Regions from separate parts of the Luteimonas notoginsengisoli genome, predicted to be linked through region 1. Evidence: predicted binding sites of a transcription regulator. Region 1 holds the regulator's gene; the other holds the start of a gene.
The links. The regulator FliA, encoded in region 1, starts transcription of late flagellar genes. The targets are predictions, from matches to a motif close to TAAAGTTTNNCNNNCNNNGGCCGATAA.
Positions count from the first base shown of each region.

Region 1 (15,948 bases):
GCAGCTGCTCGTCGATGCACGACACGCCCAGTTCGCCGTGGCTGGCAAGCTCGCGCAGGATGCGCAGCGGATCGTTGCCGCCCATGAACATCGACGGCGCCGGGGCGAAGCCGATCCGCCAGTCGGCGGCGGTCGCGGCCGCCGTCGTATCGGCAACCGGCGTGGGTGCGGCCGCGGTCGTTTCGCCGGCGAGCAGCTGTTCGAGCAGGGCGCGCACGCGGGCGAGCGCATCGGCGTCGATCGCGGTGCCGTGTTCGCAGGCCGCGAGCAGCCCGCGCAGCGTGTCCACCGAAGCGAGCAGGGCGCCGGTGGCGGCCTGGTCGAGCACGCGCTTGCCGGCGCGCGCTTCATCGAGCAGGGTTTCCAGCAGGTGGGTCAGTTCGCTGACTGCGGTGAAGCCGAACGTGGCCGCGCCGCCCTTGATCGAGTGCGCGGCGCGGAACACGACGTTGATGGTTTCGCCATCGCTCTCGCCCGATTCGAGCGCGAGCAGGCCGCGCTCCATGGCGTCGAGGCCGTCGCGGCTCTCCTCGAAGAACGCGGCGTGGAAGCGGCTGATGTCCATGGTTGCGCGGGTTCCCTACGCCAAGACTTTGCGGACGGTGGCGACCAGCTGTTCGGGATCGAACGGCTTGACCAGCCAGCCGGTGGCGCCGGCGGCCTTGCCTTCCATCTTCTTGTCGCCACCGGATTCGGTGGTGAGCATCAGCAGCGGCGTGAACTTGTACGCCGGCAGCTGGCGCAGCTCGCGGATCAGCGAGATGCCGTCCATGCGCGGCATGTTGACGTCGGTGACCACGGCGTCGAAGCGCTGGCCGCGGGCGATGTCGAGCGCCGCCTGGCCGTCTTCGGCCTCGCGCACGTCGAAGCCGCCGGAGGTGAGCGCGAACGCAACCATCTGCCGCATGGAAGTGGAATCGTCGACGATGAGCAGTTGCTTTTGCGCGCTCATGCAGGGTCTCCGGGGAATGCGTGGCGCTCGCGCGAGGCGATGGCCGCGGGGATGGGAAGGAAGAAGCGGTAAGTGGTACGCATCAGGCCTGCGCGGCCGCGTCGACGCCGAGGCTGGCGGCGAGCGCGAGCTGGCGCGCGGCGTCGGCCAGGGTCGGCGACGCCTCGGTCACGGTGGTGCTGTGGCCGCGCGCGGCGCGATCGCGGACGAAGGCGTGCAGCAGCTGCAGGCCCGCGGCGTGGACGCGCTCGACGCGGTCGCCGGCCAGCGCCAGCGGCGCTTCGTCGTCCAGGTGCGGCTGCAGCGCAGCCTGCAGTTCGGCGACCGATTCGATGCCTAGGTCGGATTGCAGCGTGATCTGGTTCATGGCGTTCGCGGGCGGGGTGCTGTCCGGGTTAACGGCGCGCAGGGGTGCGACTTGAGGGGCGTTGCGAGAGCGGCGTCACGGTGAGTCAGTGGCGTGGCCGCGATGCCCTGCGTCCGTCGGCGTCGCGGCCATTGGCCGCCGCCACGGCAGGATGGCCGCGCGACAGCGGCTTCTTCGTCAGTGGTACAGCGCGCCGGCGTCGAGCAGAACCGTCGGCGAGGGCCCGACGCGGGCGACACCGAGGGTCGGGCCGGGGTCGGCGCCGGGCACCGGCGGCTCGATGCGGTCGCGCGAGAGCGTGACCACGTCTTCCACCGCGCTCACCAGCACGCCGATCAACTCGTCCTCGCGCTCGACCACGACGATGCGGCTGTGCTCGTCGGGCGCCACCTGGCCAACGCCCAGCCACAGGCCGAGGTCGAAGACCGGCACGATGCGGCCGCGCAGGTTCATCACCCCGAGCACCGCCGCGGCGGCGCCGCGCATGGCGACGATCGGCGCCAGGCGCACGACTTCCTGCACGCACAGCAGTTCCAGCGCGTAGCTGTCGGCATCGACGGCCACGCGCACCCAGCGTTGCGGCTGCGGCGCGGACAGTTCGCGGGGCGGCGGGGACGCGCGCGCGCTGTCCTCGCGCGCCGCCGCTGCGTCCGGGCGAAGCGGAGCGGCCGAGGCGGATTGCGGGGCCGGGATGGAGGCGATGGCGTGCATGGGCGGAGGTGGCGGGGTGGGCGGCGTGGGCGCGGGTTGCGCTGCCACGGCGGCAGCAGGGAGGACGGCAACGGCGGGAGCGGAGATGGTTTCGGGCGTAAGCGCCGCGGGCGATGGGTCGTTCGGTGGCATCGAGGCGGGCGTGGCACGCGCGTCGGCGTCATCCGGAATCGGACTGTCCACCGGCCCGATCGCCGTGTCGCCCGGCACCAGCACGTCCAGCGGCGTGGGCCCGGCGTCGAGCAGCGCGTCGACGTAGGCATCGACCTCGTCGAGCACGGCATGGGCGGCGTGGGTCGTCATGCTGCCTTCCTCTGCGCCGGTTCGACCTGCTTGAGCAGCCAGCGCAGCGCGCGGGCGTAGGCATCCGCGCCGCGGCCGCCGGGCGACGCGACCGCGGTCAGCGCGCACGCGTCCCGCAGGCGCGTGTCCATCGGCACCGCTTCGGGCCAGACGCGGCCTTCGTACTGTGCGTGCAGCTGCTCCAGGCTGTGCACGCCGGACTTGGTGCGGCGGTCGTACAGGGTCGGCAGCACGTGTTGCGGCAACGGCCGCCGGCGCGAACGCTCGACCATGGCCGCGGTGCGCAGCATGTCGGCCAGGCCGTGCAGTGCCAGCGGGTCGGTCTGGGTCGGCACCACCAGGCGGTCGGCCGCGGCCAGCGCGTTGACCATCAGCAGACCGAGCGTGGGCGGACAGTCGAGCAGCACGTGGTCGTACAGCGACTGGACCGCGTGCAGGGCGCGGCCGAGCGCGAGCCCGAGGCCCGGCTGGGTGGCGCCGCGGCGTTCCAGCGTCGCCAGTGCGGGCTGCGCGGCGATCAGGTCCAGGCCCTTGATGTCGGTGCCGCGCGCCAGCGAAGCCAGCGACGCGCCGCCGCCGGTGAACAGGTCATGGCTGCCCGCCGGTGGCGGGGTGGACGGCACCGCGAACGCGCGCGTCAGCGACGCGTGCGGGTCGAGGTCGACCAGCAGCAAGCGCTGGCCCGACTGCGCCAGCCCGCGCGCCAGGCACAGGCTGGTCGTGGTCTTGCCGACCCCGCCCTTCTGGTTGGCGATGGCCCAGATCTGCATGTCAGCCGGCTCCCGGTGGTGGCGCGGATTGGGTCGCGGACAGCGCCATCGGTTCGCTTTCCTTGCCGGCATCGGCCGGCGCGGTTGTCACGGCGCGCGTGCGCGCGGGTGGGTTCGGATGGGTGGCGGCGGCGGAAGTGTCGCCGCCCGCGGCGTCCGCGGCGGGCTCGAGCGCGATGGTGGGGCCACGGTCGGGCACCGCATCGGGTCCCTGTGGCGCGGCCAGGATCACCAGCAGCACGCGCCGGTTGGCGTTGCGGCCGACGACGGTGGCGTTGTCGGCGACCGGCTGGTGCTCGCCGTAGCCGACCACGGCCACGCGCCCGGGTGCCACGCCCTCGTTGATCAGCACGTGCACGACGCTCGCCGCGCGCGCCGAGGACAGCTCCCAGTTCGACGGGAACTGCGCGGTGCGGATCGGCTGGTCGTCCGTATAGCCTTCCACGCGCAGGGCGTTGGGCTCGGCGCGCAGCACGCCGGCGAGCTTGCGCACCGTCGCCGTGGCCACGGGGCTGGGCGCGGCCACGCCGCTGGCGAACAGGATGTCGCTCTGGATCTCGACTTCGAGGTACGTGCGGCCGCGCCGCACGGTCACCAGTTTCTGCTGCACCAGTTCGGCCAGCGCGTGCTGGATGCGCTGGCCGAGCGAATTGAGCTGGCGCTCGCCGCGCGAGCGCGCGGCGGCGATCGATTCGCCTTCCGCCGCCGCTTCCCGGACCTGGGCCTGGGCCTTGCGTCCGAACGTGGGCATGTCGAGGACCTGGTGCACCTGCAGCTTCGGGCTGACCGGCGCGGCCGCGCTCGGCCCGGCCTTCGCTCCGGGCGTCGCGATCGACGGCCGGTCGAACGCGGAGCCGCGCAGCTGGGTCTGGCCGAGCTGGATCGGGCTGATGGTGCGCGGCGCGCCGCCGAACGCCGACGACAGCGCGTCGGCCAGCACCCGGTACTTGCCCTCGTTGAGCGAGGAGATCGCGTACATCACCACGAAGAAGGCAAGCAGCAGCGTCACCAGGTCGCCATAGGGGATCGCCCAGGCTTCGTGGTTGACGTGCTCTTCGTGGCGATGCTTGCGCGACATCCGGGCGTTCCTAGCCCAGGTAGCCGCTGAGGCGCGACTCGATGTTGCGCGGGTTGTCGCCCTGGGCGATGCCGATCAGGCCCTCGATGATCATTTCGCGCTCCTCGGTCTGCGCGTTGACCAGCGTCTTGAGCTTGTTGCCGATCGGCAGCAGCATCAGGTTGGCCGCGCCGATGCCGTAGATGGTCGCGGTGAACGCCGCGGCGATGCCGTGGCCGAGCTTGCTCGGGTCGGCGAGGTTCTTCATCACCGCCATCAGGCCGAGCACCGCGCCGATGATGCCCAGGGTCGGTGCGTAGATGCCCATGCCCTCGAACACCTTGGCCGCGGCCAGGTCGCGCGCGCTGTTGCCTTCGAGCTCGATCTCCAGCATCTGCCGGATCGATTCGGGCTCGACGCCGTCGACCACCATCTGCAGGCCCTTGCGCAGGAACGGATCGGTTTGCGCTTCCACCTGCGCTTCCAGGCCGAGCAGGCCCTGCTTGCGCGCGGTGCCGGACCATTCGACGATCTGCGCCACCACCGCGGGGCGGTCGTGCGCCGGCGGCTGGAACACCCAGCGCGCCATCTTCAGCGCGCGGCTGAACGTGGGCATCGAGGTCTGCAGCAGGATCGCCGCCACCGTGCCCAGGATCACGATCACGAACGCGGCCGGCGACCACAACCCCGAGATGCCGGCGCCCTTGAGTACGCTGCCGCCGAGCAGGGCGGAGATGGCGAGCACCGCGCCGATGACGCTGAGTCTGTCCATGGGATCGTTATCGGTTGATGGAAGGGGGACTTGAACGCTGCGCCATGCCGCCGCGCAGTCCGGTGCGCAGCAGCGCATCGACGTCGAGGATCAGCGCCATGCGGCCGTCGCCGACCAGGCTGGCGCCGGCGTAGCCGGGCAGGCCGCGCAGCGTCGGCGGCAGCGCCTTGATCACCACTTCCTCGCGGCCGCGCACGCGGTCGACCACCAGGCAGAAGCGCTGTTCGCCCGCCTGCAGCACCACCACGCAGGTCGCATCGCCCGCCGTCGGCCGTGCGGGCCCAAGGCCCAGCCACTCGCGCAGGCCGAGCAGCGCCAGCGGCTCCTGGCGCAGGTCGATGACCTGCTGGCCGTCGATCCACAGCGCGTCGCCGGTCTGGTACGGCAGCACCTCGACCACGCGCACCAGTGGCAGCGCGTAGACGTCGTCTTCGATTTCCACCAGCAGCGTCGGCAGGATCGCCAGGGTCAGCGGCACGCGGATCGCGAAGCGCGAGCCGGCACCGATCTCGGAATGGATCTGCACCGCGCCCGACAGCTCGCGGATGCGCGACTGCACCACGTCCATGCCGACGCCGCGGCCGGAGAGGTCGCTGACTTCGTCGCGGGTGGAGAAGCCGGGCAGGAACAGCAGCTGCAGGCACTCTTCGGGGGACAGTCGCGCCGCGGCCTCGGTTTCGACCAGGCCCTTCTCGATTGCCTTGCGGCGGATCTTGTCCGGGTCGATGCCGGCGCCGTCGTCGCGCACCTCGATGGCGACGTGGTCGCCTTCCTGCTGCGCGCTCAGGCGGACGTGGCCCTGTTCGGGCTTGCCGGCGCGGCGTCGCACCTCGGGCATCTCGATGCCGTGGTCGATCGCGTTGCGGACCAGGTGCACCAGCGGGTCGGCGAGCGCTTCGACCAGGTTGCGGTCGAGTTCGGTATCGGCGCCGAGCACTTCGAGCTCGACGCTTTTCTTCAGCTGCCGCGCGACGTCGCGGGCGAGTTTGGGGAAGCGCGCGAACACGCGTCCGACCGGCTGCATGCGCGCGGTCATCACCGCCGACTGCAGGCGCGAGGTGGCGACGTCGAGCGAGGCCACGGCGCGGTCGAGGTCATCGTCGCGCAGGCGCGGACGCAGGGTCTTGAGCCGGTTGCGCGCCAGGACCAGCTCGCCCACCAGGTTGACCATCGCGTCCAGGCGCCGCACGTCGACGCGCACGGTGGCGTCGGCCGGCTCGGCCGCGGCGGAGGCGCGCGACGGCGCGGGGGGCGGGGCAGGAATCGGGGCGGACGGCGTCGGGGCCGATGGCGTCGGGGCTGCGGGTTCCGCGGCGACCGGTGGCGCGGCAGGCGCGGCTGCTTCTCCCGGGACGCCGCCGGCGCCGTGCAGGCTGTCGAGCAGCGCTTCGAAGTCGAAATCGTCGTCCAGTTCGTCGCTGCCGGCGGCGGCAGGCGCCGGCACCGCGGGGGCGGCGGCCGCCGCGACCGGCGCGCCCGGGGCAGCGCCGCGCGCGCCTTCGCGCAGCGCGACCAGCAGTTCGGGCGGCGCGGGCACGGGAACGCCGCCCGCCGAAATGGCGTGCAGCATGTCGACCAGCAGGTCGACGCCCTGCTGGGCGCCGTCGAAGGCGGCCGCGTCCAGCGGCGCGATGCCGCTGCGCGCGGCGTTGAGGCGATCCTCGACCGCGTGGCAGATCGCCACCATGGTCGGGAAATCGAGGAAGCCGGCGCCGCCCTTGATGGTGTGGAAGCCGCGGAACACCGCGTTGAGGCACTCGCGGTCGCCGGGCGCGCTTTCCAGCGCGACCATCTGCTCACCGAGCTGGTCGAGGATCTCGCCCGCTTCCACCAGGAAGTCGGCGCAGATGTCGGAGGCTTGCGCGGACATCGATCGTCCCTACAGGCCGAGCGACGACAGTAGCGAGTTGGCGTCTTCCTGGGTCGCGGGCGCGGCGTCGACGCCGGCGACCGCGGGGCCATGGCCGTGGCCGGAGAACTGCAGCGGACGCGCGCCGGCTTCGGCAACGCAGCTGCCCAGGCCGACGTGCACCGCGCGGACCAGTTCCACCACGCGGCGGATGATCTGGCCGGTGAGGTCCTGGTAGCCCTGCGCGGCGGTCATCTCGGACAGCCGGCTGCGGATCGCGGCGATGGTGGCCGCCTGCTCGCTGGTGTTGGCGTCGGGCAGGGTACCCAGCAGCGTGCCGCAGTCCTGGATCAGGTCCAGGGTCTGGTGGCTGGCGTCCTCGCTCACGCGCACGACGTGTTCCAGCCGCAGGCAGGCTTCGGGCAGCGAAGCGCCGCTGCCGGGGCCGGCGCCGAGCGCCTGCTCCAGTTCGCGGGCCAGCTTCACCACGCCCTGCACCAGCGGCTGGGTGCGCCACTGGATCAGTTCGTCCACGTTGCTGCGCCAGCCGGCATCGTCGCCGGCTTCCAGCGCGGTGAGCGCGGCATGCAGCGAATCCACGAGCCCGGCGCGCTCCTCGGCGTGGTTCCCGGCCGCGGCGTCGGCGACGGCAGCCAGCGCAGTCACGCAGCCGCCCCGAGGCGCTCGAAGATCTTGCCCAGCTTGTCGCTCAGCGTGGCCGCGGTGAAGGGCTTGATGACGTAGCCGTTCACCCCGGCCTGCGCGGCTTCGATGATCTGCTCGCGCTTGGATTCGGCGGTGACCATCAGCACTGGGATCTTGGACAGCGCAGCGTCGGCGCGGATCGCCTTGAGCAGGTCGATGCCGGGCACGCCGGGCATGTTCCAGTCGGTGACCACCAGGTCGAACGGGCCCTTGCGCAGTTCCACCAGCGCGGTGGAACCGTCGTCGGCCTCGGTGGTGTTGAAGAAGCCCAGGTCGTTGAGCAGGTTCTTGACGATGCGGCGCATGGTCGAGAAGTCGTCGACGATGAGGATGCGGATGTTCTTGTCCATGGGGACCTCGTGGTTCTCTACGCAGTGCTATCGGCGCCGGGGCGGGATTCTTGACGCGCGGGAGGGTGGCGGCGATCACGGAACGCGGAATGCGTGCACCGGAAGCGCCTGGGATGGGTCCCTTTCAGAAGGGGGCGGTCCGGCGACGCCGGGTGGAACTGGCCTTCGGCCTGCGCTTGCCTCGCGGGGGACGGCAACGGCCGCAGCAGGGCGCGGAGGTGGAAGTCGGAAGCGGAAAACGAGAAACAGGAATCGAAGGCAGTCCACCGCGGCGCTTCGCTTCGTCACCTCTCTCGATGAGGTCAATGCGTCGTGCCCGGGCATCCGCCGGCTTCATCGGGCCGGCGGGATCATTCGTCGTCCTGGGAACCGCCCCACTCGCCGAGCCGCGCGCGCAGGCGCACGGTGGCCTGGCCGTGGATCTGGCACACGCGCGATTCGCTGACGCCCAGCACCGCGCCGATCTCGCGCAGGTTCAGCTCCTGCTCGTAGTACAGCGACAGCACCAGCTGCTCGCGCTCGGGCAGGTCGCCGATCGCGTCGCCGAGCGCCTCGCGGAACGCGGCGTTCTCGAATTCGCGCGCCGGCGTGTTGCCGCCGGTGGATGCCAGGCGCGGCTCGCCGTCGTGTTCGTCCATGTGCGCGTCGAGGCTGACCAGCTGCCCGCGCGCGGCGTTCTCGACCATGCCGTGGTATTCGTCCAGGCTGACGCCGAGCGCCTCGGCGATCTGCTGCGGGGTGGCGGCGCGACCGGTGCGCTGCTCGATCTCGCGCGTCGCCGCGACCATGTCGCGATAGCGCCGATGCACCGAGCGCGGCACCCAGTCGCCGCGGCGGATCTCGTCGATCATCGCGCCGCGGATGCGGATCGAGGCGTAGGTCTCGAACGCCGCGCCTTGATCCGCCTGGAAATTGCGCGCCGCGTCGATCAGGCCGAGCATGCCGGCCTGGATCAGGTCGTCGATCTCGACGCTGGCCGGCAGGCGCGCGGCCAGGTGGTGGGCGATGCGCCGCACCAGTTCGCCGTGGCGCTCGACGATCTCGTTGGTCGAACCGTGCTGGTTGGCGCGGTAGTGGGCAGTGGCTGAGGCGTTCATGCGGTGGCCCCCCGGGTCGTGTCGCTGGGCTGCGGCTGCGCGATCAGCCGTTCGAGGAAGAACTCGACGTGGCCGCGCGGCCCGGGCGGCGACTGCCACTGCCGCGAGCGCCGTGCGATGTCGCGGAACGCGACCGCCGAGGGCGAAGACGGATACGCATCGACGACGGCTTCCTGGCGCTGGATCGCGCGGCGCAGCCATTCGTCGCGCGGGATCGCGCCGAGGTAGTTGAGGGTGACGTCGAGGAAGCGCGCGCTGACGCGTTCGAGCTTGTCGAACAGCTGGCGGCCCTCGCGGACGTGCTGCACCTGGTTGGCCAGCACCTGCACGCGGGTGACGCCGCGCTCGCGGCTGAGCACCTTGATCAGCGCGTAGGCGTCGGTGACCGATGCCGGTTCGTCGCAGACCACGACCACCACGTCCTGCGCTGCCTGGCAGAAGGTCAGCACGCCATCGGCGATGCCGGCGGCGGTGTCGACCACCATGGTGTCGACCGGCAGGTCGAGCTCGCTGAAGGCGTGCACCAGGCCGACGTGCTGCTGCGCGGTGAGTTCGGTCATGTGGCGCTTGCCGGACGCGGCCGGCACCACCATCAGGCCGTTGGGACCTTCGAGCAGGGTGTCGCGCAGTTCGCAGCGGCCGGCGAACACGTCGGCCAGGGTGAAGCGCGGCGACAGGCCGAGCATCACGTCGACGTTGGCCAGGCCCAGGTCGGTGTCCAGCAGCAGCGTGCGCTGGCCGGCGTTGACCAGGGCGGTGGCGAGGTTGACCGAGACCGACGTCTTGCCGACGCCGCCCTTGCCGCTGGCGACCGCGATGACCCGCGGCGCGGTCGCCGGGGCGCTGTCGGTCGCGTTCGGCGGCACCTCGACGCCGGTGCGCCGATCGTGGGGATGGAACTCAGACGGCTGCATGGCGATCCTCGGTGGCGTAGGGGTGGTCGGCGGCACGAGGCGGGTTCTCCAGGGTTTGGACCAGGCGCTCGGCGCTGGCGCTGTCGAGGTCCGACGGCACCTGCTGGCCCTGCGTGGTGTATGCAATGTTCAGGCCGTGGCGGACCGCGACCGAAAGCGCGGAACCCAGGCGGCCGGTTTCGTCGAGCTTGGTGAGCACCACCGCTTCCGGGGCGGCCGGGCGATAGCGGCGGACCACTTCGCCCAGGTCGTGCGGATGGGCGTTGGCCGGCAGCACCAGCAGGCTGCGTACCTTGTGCGACGCGCGCAGCCACAGGATCTGGCTGAACAGCGCGCGGTCGCGCGGCGCATGGCCGGTGGTATCGACCAGCACCAGCGGATAGTCGGTGAGCTGCGCCAGCGCGTCCTTCAGGCCTTCGGGGCCGGCGGCCTCGCAGACGGTGATGCCGAGGCGACGGCCGTGCGCGTGCAGCTGCTCGCGGGCGCCGGCGCGCTGGGTGTCGGTGGTGACCAGGGCGACGTCGCGGGCGCGGTGGCGCGCGGCGAAGCGCGCGGCGAGCTTGGCCGCCGTGGTGGTCTTGCCGGCGCCGGTCGGGCCGACCAGGGCGATCACGCCGCCGTCGTCGAGCGGTTCGCTGCGGGCGATGGTCAGCATGCGCGCCAGTTCGGCGAACATCGGTTCGCGGATGTCGGCCACCGGCAGGCGCGGATCGATCCGCGCCGAGACCGCCTGTGCCAGCGTGTCTTCGCAGCCGTAGCCGCGCAGCGCGTCGAAGACCGCGGCGCGTGCCGGCGACCCGCGCAGGCGTTCCAGCGACAGCTGTTCCATCTGCGATTCCATCATCTGGCGCATGCGGGCCAGTTCCTCGCGCATCGCGGCGATGGTGGGATCGGACTGGGCCGGCTCGCTGGGCACGGCGTGCAGGCGGGGGGGGGTGTCGGAAGTCGTGGCCTTCGAAGTCGACGCGTCGATGCCGGCCTCGATGGTGGAAAGGTCCATGCCCGGTGCCTGGCTTTCCATGCCCGTCGCGGCCGCGGCTGAAGCGGTGGCGAAGGCGGAGGCGGCGATCGGCTCCGACGAATCGCTCGATGCCGGCGCAGCCGGCTGCCCCGCCGCGTTGGGCATCACAAGCCCGGAACGGGACGACTCTTGATCGTGGGACGCGGTGGCCGCCTGCGGCGGAACCAGCGCGGCCATCATCGCTTCGAAGCGGGTCTGCGCCGGCGTGGCGTCGGCATTCGACGTGGTGTTGGCCGCGGGGACCGGCGATGGGGCAGGCGCAGGCGTGCTTGCCGCGGCCGCGTTGCCCGGCTGCGCACTGCCAGCCGACGCCGCGGACAGTTCCGCGAGGGTCGGGCCGTCGCCGATCTTGAACACGGCGCGGGCACGCGACATCAGCGATTCGCGTGCGGGCGGGGTTTCGCCGGCAGGCTGTGTTTGCGTTGCGGCGGCCTCGCGCGCCGCCTGCGCCGTGGCGGCAGGCGCCAGCAGGCTGGCGAGCGCGGGCACCGCTGCGCTCGCGGCGGGCGCTTCATGCAGCGCGGCGCGCGATGCGGCCGGCGCGCTCATGGCCGTCACCGACGCGGGCGCGGCGTCGAGCGCCGGCGCCGCGGCGCGCAGCGCCTGCGCCACCAGGGCTTCGTCGTAATCGGTGGCCGCGACGACCTCGATGCCGCCGGCGCAGACCCGGTTGGACAGGATCACCGCATCGGGGCCCTGCTCGTCGCGGATCATGCGCAGCGCGGTGCGCATGTCGGGGGCGGTGAAGCGCTTGATTCTCATGGGTGCGTGCCGGGGTTGGAAGTCGGGGAGAAGGACGGGCGAGCAGCGGTCGGTAGGCATTCGGGAGGGGAGGCGGCGTCGGGTGATGAAGCGGGCCAGGCGTCGCGTTCGAAAATGTCGTCGTTGCGTTGTTGCTTGCTCATCTGCTCCGTTCCTCGATCACCGATGCCGAAATCCCGCCTCAACCCACCGCCCCCACCAGCCGCAGCCGCTTGTCCTCCGGCACCTCGCCGTAGGCCAGCACCGCCAGCGACGGAACGCTGTGCCGGACCAGCCGCGCCACCGCGGCGCGGACGCCGCCGGGGACCAGCAGCACCGCGGGTTCGCCGCGGCTTTCCTGGCGGGTCACGCAGTCACCGAGGTTCTGGTGCAAGCGTTCGGCGAGTCCGGGTTCCAGCGCGGCGCCCTGTCCGCTGACGGAGTCCTGCAATACCCGTTCCAGAGCCGGCGCCAGGGTGTAGACGGGCAGCTCCGGCGCCATGCCGTTGAGCTCCTGGACGATGAAGCGGCCCAGCGCGACCCGCACCGCGGCGGTCAGCACCGCCGGATCCTGGCTTTGGGCGCCGTGTTCGAGCAGCGTTTCCACGATCTGCCGCATCTGCCGCACGGGCACGCGATCGGCCAGCAGCGACTGCAGCACCTTCACCACCACCGACAGCGGCAGCAGCTTGGGCGTCAAATCCTCGACGAGCTTGGGCACGCTGCGCCCGAGAGCCGTCAGCAGGTGCTGGACTTCGTCGTGGCCGAGCAGGTCGGCGGCGCGCTCGCGCACCAGGTGCGAAAGATGGGTGGCCGCCACGGTGGCGGCGTCGACCACGGTGTAGCCCAGCGATTCGGCGTGCGCGCGCTGGCCCGGCACGATCCACACCGCATCCAGGCCAAACGCGGGGTCCTTGCCGGGGATGCCTTCGAGCGGGCCGAACACCCGGCCGGGATCGAGCGCGAGCTCGCGGTCTGGATGCAGTTCGCCGCTGGCCACGGGTACGCCGTGCACGAGCACGCGGTACTGGCCCGGCGCCAGCTCGAGGTTGTCGCGCACGTGCACCGCCGGGATCAGGAAGCCGAGGTCCTGGGTGAGCTTGCGGCGCACGCCTTTGAGCCGCGCCAGCAGTTCGCCGCCCTGCGCCTTGTCGACCAGTGCGATCAGGCGGTAGCCGACTTCCAGCGCGAGCGGTTCCACCGGGCGGATCTCGTCCCAGCCCAGTTCGGCGGCCGGCGCGGCGGCCGCATCGGCGGCGCCGGGCTCGCTCGCGTTACCGGCAAGCTGCGCGCGCTGGTGCAGCTTCCACGCGGCGAAGCCCAGGATGGCGGACAGGGCGAGGAACGGGATGTTCGGCATGCCCGGGATCACGCCGATCAGGCCCATCAGCAGCGCCGCGACGGTCAGTGCGCGCTGCTGCCCGAACATCTGCCGCGACACCGCCGCGCCCATTTCCTGCTCGCCGGTGGAGCGGGTGACCAGCATCGCGGTCGCGACCGCGACCAGCAGCGCCGGCAATTGGGCGACCAGGCCGTCGCCGATCGCCAGCATGGTGTAGGTGCGCGCCGCCTCGGCGAAGCTCATGTCGTGCTGCACGATGCCGATCAGCAGGCCGCCGACCAGGTTGATCACCAGGATCAGGATGCCGGCGATCGCGTCGCCGCGGACGAACTTGCTGGCGCCGTCCATCGAGCCGTAGAAGTCGGCCTCCTCGCGCACTTCCTGGCGCCGCGCCTTGGCGTCCTCGCGGGTCAGCAGGCCGGCGTTGAGGTCGGCGTCGATCGCCATCTGCTTGCCGGGCAGGGCGTCGAGGATGAAGCGCGCCGACACCTCGGAGATGCGCCCGGCGCCCTTGGTCACCACCACGAAATTGACGATGGTCAGGATCGCGAACACGATGATGCCGACCGCGTAGCTGCCGCCGATCACGAACTGGCCGAACGACTCGATCACGTGCCCGGCCGCGGCCTCGCCCTTGTGGCCGTGCAGCAGCACTACGCGCGTGGACGCGACGTTCAGGCCCAGCCGCAGCAGGGTGACCATCAGCAGCACGCTGGGGAAGATCGAGAATTCCAGCGGCCGCTTGACGTAGACCACCGCCAGCATCACCACCAGCGACAGCGCGATGTTGATCGTGAACAGGCCGTCCAGCACCACCGGCGCCAGCGGCACCATCACCATCGCCAGCAGGGCGATCACCACCAGCGGCGCGGCGGCGCCGTTGCGCATCCCGGCGAGGATCCCGGACAGGCGGCTCTGCGGTGCGCTCATCGCGCCGGATTTCCGTCGACAGCCCCGGCGGCGTTGGCGTCGACATCGGGCGCGCCGTCGGCGCCGACATCGACGTTGGCCAGCGACGGCATCGGACCGCGGCCGGGCACCCAGGCCCTGATCTGGTACACGTAGGACAGCACCTGTGCGACGGCGGCGTAGAGTTTCACCGGGATTTCCTGATCGACCTGGGACTGCCTATACAAGGCGCGTGCCAGCGGCGGCGCCTCGACGATCGCGACCCGGTGCTTCTCGGCCAGCGCGCGGATCGCCAGCGCCATTTCGTCGAGGCCCTTGGCCACCACCTTCGGCGCGCGCATGCCGGCCTGGTACTTCATCGCCACGGCGTAGTGGGTCGGGTTCATCACCACCACGTCGGCGGTGGGCACCGCTTCCATCATCCGGCGCTGCGACATCTGCCGCGCGACCTGGCGCACCCGCGCCTTGACCTCGGGGTTGCCCTCCGCTTCCTTGGCCTCGTCGCGCAGCTCCTGCTTGGTCATCTTCAGCTTGCTGCGGTGCTGGAAGTGCTGCCACGGCACGTCGATCAGGGCCAGGGCGCCGAGCGAGCCGACCATCGCCATCAGCGCCCCCAGCGCCAGGTCGACGCCTTCGGCCACGGCCGCCTCGAGCGAGGCCTGCGGCATCGCCAGCAGGGTCGAGAACGCGTGGTACACCACCCAGGCGCCGACGCCGCCGATCAGCAGCACGCGCAGCAGCGAGCGCAGCAGTTCGGCCAGGCTCTCGCGGCCGTACAGGCGCGCCAGTCCCTTCATCGGGCTGAGGCGGGTGAAATCAGGCTGCAGCGATTTGCCGGCGAAGCGCAGGCCGCCCATCGCCATCGGCGCGAGCGCGCAGGCGGCCAGCGCGGCCAGCACCAGCGGCAGCATCGGCATCGCCAGTCCGGCCAGCAGGTGTGCGGCGTGGGGCAACAGCCGGTCTGGCGATTCCAGGATGCTGCGGTCGATGCTCAGCGCGCCGCGCATCCAGTCGCGCGCGGACCCGCCGAGGTGGCCGCTGCTGACTTTCAGCGCGAGCACCGCGCAACCGAGTACCGCGACATTGGCCAGCTCGCGCGAGCGCGGCACGTCGCCGCGTTCGCGCGCCTCGCGCAGGCGCTTCTCGGTCGGTTGCTCGGTGCGGTCTTCCTTCTGGCTCTCGCTGCTCATCGGCCTGGCTTCTGGAACAGTGGGTCAGGTCCAGGTGGGAGCGGCCATGGCCGCGATGGCCCGTGTCGCGCCGATCACGGCCATGGCCGCTCCCACAGGGAGGGAGGCAGCTGTCCGGTCAGGTCAATGCGCGCGCGGCGGCATAGGCGTCCTCGAACAGCTGTTGCACCGGTCCCTGCAATTCGCGGGCCAGCAGCATGAGCAGCAGCAGTCCGACCAGCAGCGAGACCGGCAGGCCGATCGCCATCGGGTTGAGCTGGGCGGCGGCGCGGGCGAGCACGCCGAAGGCGATGTTGACTGCCAGCAGCGCCATCATCACCGGCAGCGCCAGCAGCACGCCGGCGCGCAGGCACTGGCCGAAGAAGGTCGGCACCGCCGACAGCAGCGCGTGCAGGTCGGGCAGCGCGGCGCCGATCGGCAGGCCGCCGTAGCTGTCGGCGAGCAGCCGCACCAGCGCCAGGTGGCCGTCGAGGGTGAAGAACAGCAGCGCGAACACCAGGTAGAACCACTGCGACAGCACCGGCGACGAGGCGCCGCTGAGCGGGTCGGCCATGGTCGCGAACGACAGCCCCATGCCCTGGCTGACCAGTTCGCCGGCCAGCTGTCCGGCCTCGAACGCCAGCCGCAGGATCAGCCCGATCGCGACGCCCACGGTGAACTCGCGCAGCACCCCGAGCACCGTGGCCGCGTCGACCGCCATCGGCGGCGGCGCCGGCAGCACCGTCGACATGGTCGCGGCCAGCGCAAGGGTCACGATCAACCGCGCCTGCGCCGGCATGCCGCGGCCGCCGAGCACCGGCAGCACCTGGAACGCCGCGCCGATGCGCAGCGCGTGCCACAGCACGGTGCCCAGCATCGCGAACAGGTCGACGCCGGTGGCGGTGGTGAGGGTGACGGT
Region 1 covers NZ_JBHRYF010000001.1:18,193-34,140, forward strand. The annotation lists gene ACFOM9_RS00060 (chemotaxis protein CheW) at 1-565, opposite strand, end outside; gene ACFOM9_RS00065 (response regulator) at 581-952, opposite strand; gene ACFOM9_RS00070 (STAS domain-containing protein) at 1,035-1,319, opposite strand; gene ACFOM9_RS00075 (chemotaxis protein CheW) at 1,497-2,333, opposite strand; gene ACFOM9_RS00080 (ParA family protein) at 2,330-3,103, opposite strand; gene motD (flagellar motor protein MotD) at 3,105-4,181, opposite strand; gene ACFOM9_RS00090 (flagellar motor protein) at 4,192-4,932, opposite strand; gene ACFOM9_RS00095 (chemotaxis protein CheA) at 4,940-6,802, opposite strand; gene ACFOM9_RS00100 (protein phosphatase CheZ) at 6,812-7,447, opposite strand; gene cheY (chemotaxis response regulator CheY) at 7,444-7,836, opposite strand; gene ACFOM9_RS00110 (RNA polymerase sigma factor FliA) at 8,187-8,933, opposite strand; gene ACFOM9_RS00115 (MinD/ParA family protein) at 8,930-9,847, opposite strand; gene ACFOM9_RS00120 (flagellar biosynthesis protein FlhF) at 9,834-11,630, opposite strand; gene flhA (flagellar biosynthesis protein FlhA) at 11,812-13,881, opposite strand; gene flhB (flagellar biosynthesis protein FlhB) at 13,878-15,050, opposite strand; gene fliR (flagellar biosynthetic protein FliR) at 15,169-15,948, opposite strand, start outside.

Region 2 (15,948 bases), 890 kb from region 1:
CGATGTCGGCCGAGCAGCTCGGCGGCATTGCCGACTACTTCAAGAATCCGAGCGCAGTGGAAGGCAAGTCGGCGACCATGGCGCCCGGGCGCAACGGGCCGGGCGGCGCCGGCGACATGCCCATTCGGATGTTCGACAACGTGCGCAATCCCCCCGGTGCGGGCGCGCAGAAGGCAGGCCCCGCCACCGAGGATGCCGCGCAGCGCGAAGCCGACCAGCGCGACCGCCGCCAGCTGGAGGACCTCAAGCGCGCGCTCGAAAAGGCCATCGCCAGCAGCCAGGCGCTGGCACCGTTCAAGGACCAGCTGCTGATCGACATCACGCCCGAAGGGCTGCGTATCCAGATCGTCGATGCCGACAATCGCCCGATGTTCGATCTCGGGTCGCCGCGATTGCGCGACTACACCTGCAACATCCTGGAGGAGCTGGCGCAGTACCTGGAGCGGGTCGACAACCGCGTCGCCATTTCCGGCCACACCGACACCCGTCCCTATGGCGCGGCGGACGGCTACGGCAACTGGGAGCTGTCCACCGAGCGCGCCAACGCCGCGCGGCGCGCGCTGGTCGCCGGCGGACTGTCCGACGGCAGGCTGGCGCGCGTCGTCGGCCTGGCCTCCTCGGTGCCGCTGTACAAGGCTGACCCCGACAATCCGGTCAACCGGCGGATCAGCATCGTGGTGCTCAGCGACGCCGCCGAGCGCACCGCAGCGCGCGTCGACACGCCGCGCCGCGCCGGCGACGGGCTCACCGATCCCGAGCCCCTGCGCGGGATCCGCGACGTGGTGCGCGTGCCCAAGCCGGGGGTGTAAAAGGTGGGCGCCAGGCTGCCCTAGCCAGCTGCCAGACGGGAGTTCGCGGCTGCACGTTGGCCGGGTGGATGTTTCCGCGAAAAGTTGACGGAGATTCCGACAAGCAATCCACGGAGCGTCCCCGTGTCGGCTGCCTTCGCAAGCTTCCACACGCAGCGCTCATTGCCCGACCGAAGGCCTCCAAATGCGCGGGGCCACGTCACCTCGCCCATCTTGTCCCACCGTCGGCCTACATCTCAGGCGTCGACGCCTCAATAACTTTGGCCGCTTCATCGGCTTGGCGCTTGGCCTCACGCCGTTCCGCCTCGGAGCGCTCGCGCATCAACGGTCCCGGCTCAGATGTCGCCTGCGTGCGCGGTTGGTATGGAGCGACTGACGGCTTCGGCAGCCCGGGAGACAACTCAGGCGCGGGCGCACGCTTCGTGGCAATCGGGCGTACCAGCGCTGTGGACACCGCCTTCAACATACCTTGGACAAAAGCCCATAGCACTGCCAGGGCGATCAAGGCAAAGAACAAGCGCAGCATCAGCTCATATGGTGATCCTTCCCGTCGGCGCCCTCGGATCCTGTCTTCGGCCGCCGAAAGCAGGCGTTCGCCAACGACTGTCGCGAGCGAATCACCCGTTGGCCGGGATGTCGCCACAGCCCGACGCGGCGCCTCTGACTCCGCAATCGGACCAACCATGCGCCGCAACTCATCTCAATCGATAAGCCACACATGCCCAAGCTTTGCAGCCGACTCCCGCGCGTAGCGCGTGAACTCGCCGCTGCTGACCAGGATGGCGCCGGTCGCGCTCTCGTTGACCATGATGCCGAGCAGCTGGTGCACGTCGGTATGCGTGACCTGGAAAGCATTCCAATGCTTACACTGCACGACGACGTATTCGTCCCCACGGCGCAGCATCAGGGAAAGACGGTCGAAACGACAGCCCTGCCTGATTGGGATCCAAAGCGGATCTGACACTTCTCTGGCCATAGCTGAGGAAAAACCCTTGCGCAACTTGGCTCTCGACAGCGACGCATCAGGTTACGACCTCTCCATTCCAGCCTTGTTGCTGCATTGGCGATCGAAAAGTGACCCTGACCCAGTTCTTGGTCTTCTGCGTGCATCGTCGGCGGCCCGGGCCTCCCAGGCCGTGACGCCAACGACTGAATTAGGCCGATAGGGCGTAACCGCCGAGCTCGCCGCGTGTGCAGGACCGAGCGATATCGGCAACGTCCGGACATCTTGCAGAATCCGCTTCGCGGGTTCCGCCCTGCGAGCTTCAACCACCTCGTCGCAAAAGCCGTCCTGCCCGCTGAACAGCCTCGCCACCCTCGAACGCCGCCTGCCCATTCACCACCACCAGGTCGAAGCCTTCGGCCTGCAGGGTCGGATGCACATAGTCCGCCTTCGCATGCACCCTGGCCGGATCGAACAGCACCAGGTCGGCCTTCGCGCCCTCGCGAATCGTGCCGCGGTCGGGCAGGCGCAGGATCGAGGCGGGATATGAGGTCGCCTTGCGCACGGCTTCCTCCAGCTTCACGCGTGGCTGGCTGACCACGAACTCCTCGATCCACTTGGCGTAGGTGCCGGCCGAGCGCGGGTGGCTGCCGCCGGGCGAGCCGTCCGTGCACAGGGCCACGTGCGGGTCGAGCAGCAGGCGGTCCTGCAGCGCGCGGTCCATGACGAAGTGGGCGGCCTGGCCGCCGCCGGGGCCGATGTCGAGCAGCGCGTCGGCGAACGGCTTGCCCTGCTCGGCCGCCACCTGCTTCAGCGTCTTGCCGGCGTGCGGGCCGGTGCCGAACAGCAGCGCGTCGGGGCCGTTGCGCTTCTCCATGCGCTGCTGCAGGTAGGCACGCAGCTCCTCGCGGCGCGTCTGCAGCACGGTGGGGTAGTCGGTGGGCGGCAGCGCCCATTCCGGAAACACGATCGCCACGCCCGTGTAGCTGGCCTCGTAGGGATAGGCGTCGGCGGTGAGCGGCTGGGTGGGCGTGCGCAGCGACTGCAGGAAGGCGAGCAGTTCTTCGGCGGCGGCTGCGCCCTTGCCGTAGACCATCTTCAGGTGCGAGACGTGCGCGCGCGCCGGGCCGCTGGCGGCGACGAGTTCGCGGATCGAATCGCGCACGTCGTCGGCATCCTCGGAGCGCATGTGGCTCATCGCCACGGCGTCGAAGTGGGCGATCACCGGGCCGAGGCCCGCGAGTTCGCGCATGTCCGCGTAGCGGCCGGGCACGTACTCCAGCCCGGTGGACAGGCCGAATGCGCCCGCCTGCAGGTCGTGCCCGAGGATCGCCTGCATCCGCGCCAGCTGGGCGGCGCTGGGCCGGCGCGTGCCGTCGTCGATGCCGGCGCGGCGGCGCAGCGTGCCGTGGCCGGACAGCGTGGCGACGTTGACGTCCGGCGTGGCACGCGCGACGGCATCCATCCACGACGGCAGGCTGTCGGCGGCGTGATCGGCGCCGGGCAGCGACGCACTGCCGCCGTCCTGGCCCAGCACGATGGTGGTCACGCCCATCGCCAGGAATTGTGTGTACGCGTCCTCGAGCGGGTTGCCGTGCGTGTGCAGGTCGATGAAGCCCGGCGCCAGCACGCGGCCGCCCCCGTCGACGATGCGCAGGCCCTTTGCGTCCGCGTCCGAAACGCGGCCGATGCGCTCGATGCGGTCGCCGCGCACCAGCACGTCAGTGTGTCGGCCGGACTGGCCGCTGCCGTCGACCAGCAGCACGTCACGCAGCGCCATGCCGCCTGCCGTTGCCTCCGGCGCGGCGCGCGCGGGCAGCCTCGTGGGCATCAGCGTGCAGGCGGTGCCTGCCGCCATCGCGGCCAGCACATCGCGCCGGGACCAGGCATCGCGCATCGTGGTGCTCCTCGCATGGGATGGCGGACACGTTAACCGACGCGGCGGGCCGGCCCAACCAGGACGTCGACGGCGCTGCGAAGGCTCCTGTAGGCGTCGCATGGCCAGCGAGGCCGGCCACGATGTTGTCGCCCCGGCCGCGGCGGCGCCAAGCTCGCCTTCCGATGAGCCCTGCGTCCGCGCGTGCGTACCGCACAGATGGCCGTCCGGCCCGCGCCGACGCATTGCTGCCAGGAGAATCGGCACCAGGCGATCGAATCGGGCACCGACCTGGCCAGGGTTCGGCCGATGCGGAATCCGGAGATGGAGTGAGCGCGTCGCGCGCCGGCCGCAGCGACAACCCCGGGCACGGAAGTGGCGCCCCGGAACCCAGCCTGATTCCGTGAGCGCCTTGCGTGCGTTCTCCTGTCCCGCGAACGAACGGCGACCGAAGTGCTACTTGCCGAGTTCGTACAGGTATTCCACGAACGACATCACCGCGCCGTCGTAGCCTTCGACCGCGGGGTTGCTGGATTCGATCAGGTAGTACTCGTCGGGGGCGTGCGCGCCGCCGCCGTTGCCCAGTCCGAAGTGTCCGGAGGCCAGGCCCAGCGGCGGATCGGTGAAGACGAAGCCCGGATACGAGCCGGCGTTGCGCGGCCACAGCAGCGGCTTGATGCCACGGCGTTCGAGCACCGCGCGCTGCGCGTGGATCAACGGTGCATCGGCGGGGGTCTGTGTGCCGTCGTAGCCGCCGCTGACGTTGACCTCGATGTCGCCGTAGCCGCGCTTGGCCAGGTGTGCCTTGAGCGCGGCGACCGCATCGTCGCGCTTCATGCCCGGCACGAGGCGCAGGTCCAGCTTGGCCACGGCGCGGCCGGGCAGCACCGTCTTGCCGCCCGGACCGGTGTAGCCGGCCACCAGGCCTTCGATGTTGACCGTGGGCTGTGAGACGAGGCGCTCGTTCGCCTGCTGCCAAGGGAGGTCGTCGATCCAGCGCTCCACGCCCAGCAACTGCTTGCTTTTGGCCTCGCTGCGCACGCGGGTGGCGGCGGCGATCATCGCCTTGTGTTCGGCGCTGATCGGCGGCGCCTTCGGGTAGCCGTCGATGGTGATGGTGTTGCCGTCGTCGGAGACCAGCGTGTCGAGGGCCTTGACCAGCCGCCACGCCGGGCTGTCGACCATGGCCTTGAGCGAGGAATGCACGTCCTTCTTTGGCCCGCGCCCCCACTTCTCGCCGCTGGCGACCAGCTCCAGCTCGATCACACCCTTGGCGCCGAGGCTGATGGTGACGTTGCCTTCGGCGTCCTGCGAGGCGGCCGGCATGAACACGCCGACCGTGTCGCGCAGCGCGGCTTCGACTTCCGGGCGGTGCACCAGTTGGCCGATGTGCGGCGAGCCGATTTCCTCCTCGCCTTCGGCCACCAGCACCAGGTTCACCGGCATCTGCTGGCCAGCGGCCTTGATCGCGTGCAGCGCGGCGAGCAGGGCCGACTGCGGGCCCTTCTGGTTCACCGCGCCGCGCCCCATCAGCACCTTGCCTAGGCCCGGCTTGTCGACGAGCCTGGATTCGAGCGGCGGCGAGCTCCATTCGGCCGGGTCGAACTGCTTCACGTCGTACATGAAATACAGGCCCACGGTCGTGGCCGCGCCGGCATCGAGGGTGGCGAACACGCCGGGCTTGCCGTCGGTATCGAGCACCGCGACCTGCTGGAATCCCGCGTCCCTGGCGAGCGCGGCCATGTAGTCGGCGCCTTCGCGCGAGTTGAGGTCCTCGGCGGCAATCGACGGCAGGGCGATCCAGTCCTGCAGGCGCTTGAGCGAGGCGTCGTGCTGCGCGGCCACGGCGCGCTCGATCGCGGCCATGTCGGCGTCTGCGGCGGAGGCCAGCAGCGGCACGCCGAGCAGCAGGCACAGCAGCGCGGCGGGAATCGTGGAACGACGGCGATCGACGGACGGATGCATGCGGCGCGCTCCAGCAAGGGTGTGGCGCGATCCTAACCGCTTGCGCGCCGGGCCGTGGGCGGCGGCCCCCGGGCATGGGGGGCGGCTCGAAACGCTTGCCTGCCGTGGGCGGGTCCATACGATGCAGGCGCGCGCGTCCTGCCCCCGTCGACGCCTCGTTGCGGAGCCCCGCGGGCCTGTGCGGTCACGATTGCGAAGCACAACAAGCCTGGCGGCACCCCACCGCGTCTGGCCCGCCGTCGCAGCCGGGGCACCGCCCTTGACCTGACAGGCTGAACCGTTTGGCAAACGGGCTAAAGCTATCTCCGCTGGCGCCGTTAACCCTTCCGGCAACCACCCTCGCAGTCGCCCCCGACTCTGCGGCTCGTCGCTTTCATGTTGGCGCGACGCATCCACTCCGTGAGGCCCCGGGCCTTCCGGATCCATTCCGAAGCCGGACGGACAACTGGCGGGATTCCAATGCGGGGCAATCTGAAAGACGCCGACTTCAAGATGGCGCTGATCGTCGCCTTCGGCGCCTTCGTGGTGATCGGCGTGACGCCGTTCGCGATCTATCGCTTCGCAGCGGGGCAGCGGCTGATCGGCATCCTGGATCTGGCGATCGTCACCACGATCGGCTTCGGGGTCCTGCGCGCCTGGCGCACCGGCAGGTCCGAGCGCACCGCGCTGCTGATGGCGGCGATGTGCTCGATCGGCTGCGTACTGGTCGCCTACCTGGGGGGACTGGCGGGCGTGCTGTGGGTCTACCCGGTACTGCTGGCCAATTTCCTGCTCGTGCCGCGCCTCCATGCCGCGGTGCTCTCGGCATTGGTGATCGGTTCGGTCGCCATGCTCGACTCCGTGCTCGCCACGCTGCTGCACAAGGCCATGTTCTCCGTGACGACGGTGGAGGTCAGCCTGTTCGCCTACGTCTTCGCCTGGCGCAGCGAAAGCCAGCGCACCCAGCTCGAGGCCGTGGCGGCGCACGACCCGCTCACCGGCGCCAGCAATCGCCGCAACATGGCGGCCGAACTCAAGGCCGCGATGGCCGACAGCGAACGCGAGCGGGCGCCCGTGGGGCTGCTCGTCTTCGACCTGGACCACTTCAAGGCGATCAACGACAGCTTCGGCCATGAAGCCGGCGACCGGGTCCTGGTGCAGGTCGCCGAACTGGTGCGTCGCCACACCCGCAAGCAGGACCGCTTCTTCCGCCTCGGCGGCGAGGAGTTCGGGCTGCTGGTGCCCGGGGCCGACACGACCGTACTGCGGCGCATCGCCGAGACGCTGCGTAGTCGGGTGGAGTCCGAAGTGCGCTGCGGCGAGCGCGTCGTGACCATGTCGGTCGGCCTCGCGAGCTATTGCCCTGGCGAATCCGCGGGCAGCTGGCAGCGACGCGCGGACCTGGCGATGTACCAAGCCAAGCGCGAAGGCCGCAACCGGGTGGTGGTGGACGCCGGCAGCAAGCACGCAGCGGCGCGCGAAACCAAGGCGCCCGGCGACGCTGCGAAGTCCTGAGTCCGGTCTTGCCACGGGCTGGGCGCAACGTCGCCTCCGGGCCCAGCGCAGGTCCGGCTTTCCAGCGCTACAGCCGTTCGCACGGCAGGGCCCGCACCAGGATTTCCTCCTGCCGGAACCGCGCGGCGAGTTCGCCGGCATAGCGCCGCCACCAGTCGCGGTCCAGCGCCTCGACCATGGCTTCGAAGAGCACCAGTTCGTCGCGTTGCACCGTGGCGTCGTCGTCCTCCCAAAGCCCGGTCGCGGGCGCACGCTGGTACGCGGTGACGCCACCGAAGGCTTCGGTCAACTCCTTGCGGACCGCGCCGAACATCTGCCGCGGAAACGCGGCGCCCGCGTTGTCGTGCAACGGCAGGAACAGCTGCACCAGGTGCATCGGGCGCGGCGTCATTTGCCCGCCGTGTTCACCATCCACGGCACCCCGAACCGGTCGACGACGCTGCCGTAGCCCGGCGACCAGAACGTTTCGCCGAACGCCATGACCACGGTGCCTCCCTCTGCCAGCGCATCGAACCAGCGTCGGGCCTGCGCAGGATCTTCGGTATGCAGGGTGACGTCGAAGCCGTTCCTGGGCTTGGCGATGTTGGGCGCCCACTGCTCGTCCATATCCGCGCCCATCAGCGCCTGGTCGCCGACCTGCAGCCAGCAATGCATCAGCCAGTCCTTGTACTTCGGGTCGACCAGCATGCCGGGCGGACCGTCGCCATAGGGATGGGCCGCGGTGACCTCGCCGCCCAGCACCTTCGCGTAGAACTCGAACGCCTCGCGGCACTGTCCGCGGAAACTCAGGCTGGTCACGATCTTCATGGCACGGCTTCCTCGCATGCGGACGGTGGCGCGCAGGGTGCCACGCCCGCGTTCAAGCCGCGTCAAGCCGCTCGCTTGGCATGCCGGGAAGCGAACCCGGGCCGGCGATGTCAGCAGCGCGCCGGCATGCTGCGCGATCCGCTGCACGGATGGCTTGTCGGCGAGTTGACTCGTACGTGATCGCCAATTGAGACGTTCGCCCGCGACGTTAACGCCTGCTTGACGCAGTCCCAACGCTGGCCGGCGCAGGGTCGCAGGCCCGCCAGCGCCGCACGCGCGCGGTGCGACGACATCCCGGAAAGCCCATGCTGAAGGACAAGAGCTCAAGCGCCATCGTCGCGATCAGCGACCTCGAGCGCGCACGGCGTTTCTATGGCCACACGTTGGGGCTCGAGCCGAACGGCGAGGGCATGGATGGGGTGCTCGAGTACAGGACCGGCGACACCGCGCTGGTGGTCTATCGATCCGAGGGTCTGCGACCGAGCACGGGCAACGCCGTGGCCTGGGCAGGCGGCGACGACGTGGAGGCCATCGCCGCGACGCTGCGCAGCCGCGGCGTGGCGCTGGAGGAGTACCCCGAACCGGGCATGGACATCGAGCATGGCATACACAGGCGCGGCGGCTTCGCGGCGATCTGGTTCAAGGACCCCGACGGGAACATCCTGCACGTGCACAGCGGACAGCGCGGTCCGATTTCCACTTAGACTGCGCACGCGTCCCTGGCGACTGCGATCACACCGGCCGGACAGACCGTCGACGGCGATTCCGAAGCGCATGCGACCGGGCTGCCATGAAGATTTCCACATACCTGGCGGAATTCGCTTCGGGGCTCCGTCCTACCCATCCGACTGTTTTCGCGCCAGCACGGTGCGCCATGATCCACCCCGCCCTTCGGCGGCGTGCTCCCAGCCCAGCGTGAACGCGGCCCGCGCGAGCTCCGCGTCGAATGCAGCCGGTGCCCATTGCATCACCCGGTAGTCGCCATCGGCGCCCTGCTCCCAGACGTCGCCATCGCCTTCGGGATACATCAGCAGCAGCGGGCCGCCCGCGTCGAGCGCCGTCGCCAGCTTCCGCAGCGCCCCGCAGAGCTGGTCGCGTTCGAAATGCTGCAGCACGCACAGCATCATCGCGCCGCCATAGCGCCCGTCGATCGGGTCCGACAGCAGGTCGAGGCAATCGCAGCGCTTGCCACGTTCGGCCTGGAGCGCGCAGAAGGCAGCGGTCACGTCCGTGCGGTGCACGTCGATGCCCAGGGCTTCGAGGGCATCGGCATCCCAGCCGGGCCCCGAACCGATCTCCAGCACGCGCGTGCCGGGCACCACCTCCGCGGCCAGACGCCGAAGCGCTTCGGCACTGGCCGACGGCCTGCCTGCCACCGTGGCGAAGTATTCGCGCGCGGAGCGTTCGTACTCCACGACCGTGCGGCGATTGTTCCCGCGAGCGTCAACCGGCATCCGCGCATCTTCTGGGAAACCCCGGCCACTACAGGTTGCCCGGGAATGGGCACCGGCATCTGGCCCATCCGGGCCTGTCACCGGCATTCGTCTGCGAACGCTGCCTTACTTCGCCAGCGCCTTGACCAGGTCGAACAGGTAATCGCGGCCCACGTACACCGCGCGGACCTCGAGGCGTTCGTTGAGGCCGTGGGCGCCGTTGCCGTCGGGATCGCCCCACATGCCCGGTACGCCGTAGGTCGGGATGCCCACCGCGGACAGGTAGAGCCCGTCGGTTGCGCCCGTCGACATCGAGGGGATCACGGGCACGCCGGGGAAGTATTTCGCACTGCGCGTTTCCATCGGGCCGATGATCGCCGGATCGAGTGGCGGGGTCTCTGCAAGCGGCTTGTCCTTGCGCGCTTGTTCAATCGAGATGCCCGGGTCGCCGATGACGCCGGCCAGCTGGTCCTGGATCTCCGCCGGCGTGTGGCCGGGGAAGAGACGGCAGTTGACGTTGGCCTCCACCCGCTGCGGCAGCGCGTTCACCGCATGGCCGCCGTCGATCATGGTCGCCACGCAGGTCGTGCGCAGCATCGAATGCAGCCCCTTGTCGGTGTTGACGACCGCGGCGGCTTCGGCATCGCCCGGATCCTTCGCCAACGCCACCATCGCCGCGCCCATGGCGTCGCTGCGCGCGGCGCCCGCGCGCTCGAAGTAAACCCGGGTCGTGTCGTTGAACTCGGCGGGAAACTCGTGCTCGCGGATCTTCAGCAGCGCCTCGGACATCCCATAGATCGCGTTGTCGCGCACCGGCTGCGAGCTGTGCCCGCCCGGGTTGGTGGCGACCAGCTTGTAATCCTGGTAGATCTTCTCGCCGACCTGGATCGACTGCGCGGTGAGGTGGCCTTTGCCATCGGTGTCGCCGCCGCCGCCTTCGTTGAGCGCGAACGCCGCATCGATCAGTTCGCGCCTGTTGTTGGCGAGGTACTGGGCGCCGTTGAACGCCGTGTCGGTCTCCTCGCCGCAGGTCAGCGCCATCTTGATGGTGCGCGCCGGCTTGTAGCCTGCCTGCTGGAAGCGGATCAGCGCGTCGGCCCAGGTCGCCGCCATCATCTTGTCGTCGGCGATGCCGCGGGCGTAGTAGTAGCCGTTCTCTTCGACCAGCTTGAACGGGTCGCGCTCCCAGTCGTCGCGCTTGGCTTCCACCACGTCGATGTGCGCCAGCAGCAGCATCGGCTCGAGCGTGGTCGAAGTGCCGGGATACACCGCGACGATCCCGCCCTCCTTCGGATGCTCGGGGACCGAGAACAGGGTGAGCTGGTTATCGGGGAAGCCCGCGGCCTTGAGCCGCGTCGCGATCTGCCCGGCGGCCTGGGTGCAGTTGCCATGGCTGACCGTGGTGTCGGTTTCCACCAGCTCCTTGTACAGCTCGAAGAACTGCTGCTGGTCCGGACGCAGCTCGCCCATCTTCCCGGTGGGCACCTGCGCCGCCACCGGGCAGGCCACGAGGACGGCGGCAGCCAGCGCAATCAATCGCTTCATCGATGTTTCCTTCGGTAGGCGGCGGGAATGCGGGCGACCAGGCCCGCTGGTGCGGCGTGCCGATACTACCGCCAGCGCGGATCGACCACCCGATCGGGCTGGAGGTCGTCACTCGCCCCGGAGCCGTAGACGGATTCCGGGTCCCGCCAGCGACTGCGCTGCGCATAGGCTGGAGGGCACGGGATCGGGGATGGTGCGGCGGGCGGTCCAATCAACGGCCCTGCACCTCTCCTGCATCGTGGCCCCATCGCGTGGCAGCCCGTCGGCGCCGCAACGCGCGCAGCGCTAGGGGAGCGCGATGCGCGCGTCAGGCGCGCACAACTTTCCACAATCGCGCGATCACCGGCTGCACCATGAAATGCGCCGCCGCCGAAATGGCTGCGCCCACCAGCGCGAACATCATGGGCAGCACCGAACCGAGCACGAACGTCATGCCGAGCACGAAGCCGAACAGGTACTCGGCGCGATAGGTCGGCAGGAACACGCCGATCCCCAGCGCCGCCAGGAAGATCGCGGACGCCGCGGATTCCAGGCCGGCGGCGAACGACAGCGACAGCGCAAGCCCTACGATCAAGGCGCCGAAGAAGGCGGCAGTCGAGCGGCGCGCGGCGTCATGGCGAGCTGCGCGGCCAAGCGCGCTGCGCGATGCCGCCCATCCCAGCAAGGGCAAGACGATCAGCCCCCACCAGTTCGACACCGCGGGCATGTCGGCGCGCGCCAGCAGATGGTGGCTGGCGACGCCGCCGTGCGTGTACTCCCACCCCAGGTGGAGTGCGCTCGCGAGCAGCCCGATCGCAAGGCCGTGACGGATCAGGCGGTGAGGCGCAGCGCTGGACATGCAAGATCCGACAACAAGGAAGGTGTCGCACGCTATCACCGCGCGATTCGAAAGAAGGGTGCCATCGGTTTACTCGCCGTACCGTGCGTCGAGAATGTTGCGCGTGCAACGCCGGCGCCCCCTGCGTGTGCGCCCGGTTCCGCGCGGACCGGTCGGAAGACGCATACGCCCGACTCACGCGCGCGCGCCCACGATCGCCGGGCGGCACCCGCCGCCGAGGGAGATGGAAATGGAACCGATCGTCATGTTGCAGACGTCCGCGTGGCTGTTCGTGGTGGCCGCCCTGGGCGGGCTGGTGATGGCCGCGGTGCGGCTGTTCGGCAAGCGCAATCCGCCCAACTGGCTGGCGATGGCGCACGGCCTGCTGGCCGCGGCCGGGCTGACGCTGCTGGCCTATGCATCGCTCAGCGCGCCGGTGCCCACGTTGGCGTGGGTGGCGCTGGGCCTGCTGGTGCTGGCCGCCGCCGGCGGCACGGTGCTCAACCTGGGCTACGCCTGGCCCCGGCGCCTGCTGCCGGCCGGCCTGCTTGCTGGCCACGCTGTGCTGGCGGTGCTTGGCTTCGTGGCCCTGCTGGCGGTAGCTTTCGGCTGAGCAGGCGCGGAGCGGAACCACCGAAGGCGCACGCACGCAGGGTCGAGCGATGTTCTCAGCAACCGGCATCGAGCGGAATCCGCCTCGCGGGTTCCGCTCTGCGAGCCGTTCTATCAGACCCCTGTTGCCGACAACAGCCCGCGGCGGCGAAACCAGAGTTCGAGCGGCAACGTCACCAGCGGCGGGATCGCGGCCAGCACCGCCAGCAGCAGCGCCCACATCGGCCATCGCAACCGGGCACCCGCAACGAAGGCAACCAAGATGTACAGCAGGAACGCGGCCCCATGCAGGCGGCCGAACAGCCACACGCCCAAGTCGGTCGTGCCGCTGCCGTACTTGAGGTACATCCCGACCAGCAGCCCCGCCCAGGTGAAAGCTTCGATCAATGCCGTGACTGCGAAGAGCTTGCCGATGGGTGACATCGGCTGTTGTGATGCGTGCATGGTGAAGTCCAGACCCAAACGCAGAGGATAGCGGCCTGCGCCCGCCTTACTTCACCTCATCGAACACATACTCATGCTGGCCATCGCGCACGACCAGCCTGCGCACGCCGTCCTTTTCCGCACGCACGAACAGGAAGCCGAGCGCGACCGGGTCGATGGTCACGAAAGCCAGGCTGCCGTCGGGCTGCGGCATCGTCGCCACTTCCGAACTGAAGGCGCCGACATCGAACCAGGCCCTGCCGTCCTTGCGGGTGACCGCAAGCTCGCCCAGGGCATCGTTGTGGTAGCGCGGCGCCAGGCTCTCCAGGCCCTTGGCGTCCGCCGGATGCTGCAGCAGCTTGACGAAGGCGTCGAAGCCCTCGCGGTTGGCCTTGGCCCCGGCCTTGGCCGCGGCCTCGGCCTGCGGTTCGCCATCGAACATCAGCTCCATCAGCCGGCGCTTGAACGGGCCACGCAGGTTCACGCCTTCATCGGCATTGGTCAGGATCACCGCGCCGACCTTCTGGTCCGGCCACCACATCATGTTGGAGTGGAAGCCCCCCATGTCGCCGCCGTGGTCGATCACGGTGACGCCGTCGCTCTTGTCCACCATCAGCGCCATCGCGTAGTTGCGCTCCACGCCCAGCGCGATCTGCGGCTCGCGCCGCTGCATCAACGCGGCCTCGCCGATGTAACGCTTGCCGTCCGGCAGGACACCGCCGTCGATTTCCATCTGCACGTACTTGAGCAGGTCGTCGACCGTGCTCCATGCGGCGCCGGCCGGGCGCGAGGCGACGATGGTGTTGTTCAGGTCCATGCCCATCACTTCCACTTCGTGGCCGATGTCGTAGCCATGCGGCGCGGCATAGTCGCCGGTCTGCGCCTTGGCGTAGTCGAAGGTGGTGTCCTGCATGCCCAGCGGATCGAACACCAGCGACTGCATCGCCTTGTCGTAACCGGCGCCGAGTTCGGTGCCGGGATAGGCGACCTGGCCGCCGATGTAACCGGCCGCGGCGGCCATCGGGTTGGAGTATTGGAACAGCTCGCCGAAGCCGCTCGTTGGCTGCATGGTGCCCAGCGTGGCCATGACCGTTCCGGGCGTCTGCTTCTCACCTTCGAACAGCCACTCGAAATCCTGGCGCGGAACGCCGGTACAGGCGCAGATCAGGTGCTTGACCAGCACCTGGTCGGTGGTCGCCGCATCGCCCAGTTTGAAGCCCGGGTACACGTCCTCGGCGCGCGCGTTCCAGTCCAGCTTGCCGGCATCCACCAGCTTGGCCAGCATCAGCGTGGTCAGCGCCTTGGTGTTGGAGGCGATCATGAAGCGGGTGTCGCCGTCGACCTTGTCGGGCTTGCCCAGCTGGCGCACGCCGAAGCCGCGCGACATCACCACCTTGCCGTCCTGGACGATACCGATGGCCACGCCGGGCACGTCGTAGTCCTGGCGCATCGCCTCGACGAAGGACGCGACCTGCTGCAGGCGCGCGTCGTCCAGCTTGTGCGCGCTGCGCCCGGCGAAGCTCTCGCGCTGATAGCCCGCCGGCTGCAGGCGCTGGGAGATCTTTCCGAATTGCGAGCCGCGCTTCTCGGCGATCGCCTGGTCCACGTCGACCGCCACGACAGTCCAGGCCTTGCCCTTGCGGTAGGCGCTGGCGCCCACGGCGCGCTTTGCATTCGCGGCCACGTCGTAATCGTAGAAGCGCCGGGCTTCCCAGCCATCCCTGGCGGCGGCGTCGGTGGCCACCATCAGTTTCGGGGTCATGCCGAGGACGGCCCAGGCTTCGGCCACCGCCTCGTCAGCCGTGGCCGCCTTCGCGTCCAGGATGATCAGCCGCGAGCCGTCGCCTTCAGGCGGCATCAGCAGCACGCCATTGTCCTGCACGCGCTGGGTCCAGCCGCCGGGCAGGATGAAGGTGGTGCCGCGTGGCGTCCCGGACGGCGTGTCCGCCACCGTTTCGGCAGTCGCTGCCGCCTGCCCGTCGGCGGCGTGGGCAAGGGATGCGGCGAATGGCGACGCCAGAAGGAGAGCCAGAACCAGCGGGTGGAGGCGAGGACGCATCGGAAAAATCCCGGGCCGGAAGGGTGGCGCAAGATGCGCACAGTCCCGGCGAGGTACGCAAGTCCCGTTGGGGACGGGTCCCCTGGCTGCGAAATCCCCGTCATCCCCGCGATCGCCCTGCCCGGCTGGTGGATGGACGGAACGGACGAGTCCAGGCGCTTTGACGTTCGCGTTTTCACACCATTGGCAAATGTGCGGACTTCCTGCCGGCCGGGAAGTCCACCACGATTCGACCAGAATGCGGTTCGCGCACACGGTCGCGTTGCGATATCCCGCGATAGAGGACTGAGGTGGGTCGCTTCCACCCTTTGATTCGACCGAGAAAGCCGGGTCTGATCCCTGCGTTCCCTACTTTCGCGAGAACTCCGGGAACGTCTCCGCGATCGACGCCTTGTCCGGCAGGATGTAGAACACGCCGCCCCGCTCGAAGGTCGGACGGACGACCTGTTCGTAGAACTCGGGCGAGACGTTGATGCAACCGTGGGTGATGCGGTTGTCGTCGGGCGAAGGCGAGGCCAGGCGCTCGACGCGCCGCTCGGCGGGGACGCCGGTCGCGGTCGGGTGGATGGAGACAGCGGAATCGTAATCCACCCACAGCACGCGTCCGGCGTCGATCGACGGGCCGAAACCGCCCACGAAGCGTCCGGCCGGCGTCGTGCGATCCCGGCCCGGGATCTCGCGAAGCGCGAGTCCTGCAACCCCGGGCGCGGAATGATCGCCGACCGCCGAACCAAACAACCCGGGCGCCGCGCCGCGAAGCCGGCCGTCGCCCCCGAACACCAGGATCTGCGCGGCGGCCTTGTCCATGACCGCGAATGGATAACCGTGGCTGTCCTTGGCGGCGACCACCCAGCCTGCGAGTTCGATCACCGTGTCCGAGACCTCCTGGCCAGGCGGAAGCTGGTCGACGGCGGAGACCGGCGGCGCGGCGGCATCCTTGGGGCTGGCCACGCCGATGCTCGAGAACGCCAGCGCCAGCGAGAGGGAAACCGCCCGGATCGTGGGATGCGTGCAGGTACGGATGGTTGGTTCCTCAGTCAAATCCGGTGAAACCGGGACCGGTGACAGCATGGGTCACCGGTCCCGCTTGAGGGCGTTCGTCGCCGAGGGGAAGAGCCGCTATCCGCGCGGCTTGCGGCCCGGCGCCGTTTCGAGCTGCTGGACG
Region 2 covers NZ_JBHRYF010000001.1:903,937-919,884, reverse strand. The annotation lists gene motB (flagellar motor protein MotB) at 1-809, shown strand, start outside; gene ACFOM9_RS04245 (hypothetical protein) at 1,039-1,335, opposite strand; gene ACFOM9_RS04240 (restriction endonuclease) at 1,510-1,713, opposite strand; gene ACFOM9_RS04235 (N-acyl-D-amino-acid deacylase family protein) at 2,075-3,649, opposite strand; gene ACFOM9_RS04230 (M20/M25/M40 family metallo-hydrolase) at 4,085-5,593, opposite strand; gene ACFOM9_RS04225 (GGDEF domain-containing protein) at 6,053-7,087, shown strand; gene ACFOM9_RS04220 (hypothetical protein) at 7,155-7,478, opposite strand; gene ACFOM9_RS04215 (VOC family protein) at 7,475-7,894, opposite strand; gene ACFOM9_RS04210 (VOC family protein) at 8,200-8,598, shown strand; gene ACFOM9_RS04205 (class I SAM-dependent methyltransferase) at 8,731-9,348, opposite strand; gene ACFOM9_RS04200 (M20/M25/M40 family metallo-hydrolase) at 9,454-10,872, opposite strand; gene ACFOM9_RS04195 (hypothetical protein) at 11,180-11,710, opposite strand; gene ACFOM9_RS04190 (hypothetical protein) at 11,940-12,302, shown strand; gene ACFOM9_RS04185 (DUF3817 domain-containing protein) at 12,416-12,724, opposite strand; gene ACFOM9_RS04180 (serine hydrolase domain-containing protein) at 12,792-14,783, opposite strand; gene ACFOM9_RS04175 (hypothetical protein) at 15,132-15,761, opposite strand; gene ACFOM9_RS04170 (hypothetical protein) at 15,903-15,948, opposite strand, start outside.
Region 2: a site for FliA is predicted at 5,888-5,914, ahead of ACFOM9_RS04225 (GGDEF domain-containing protein). Genes of this name have one in related genera too.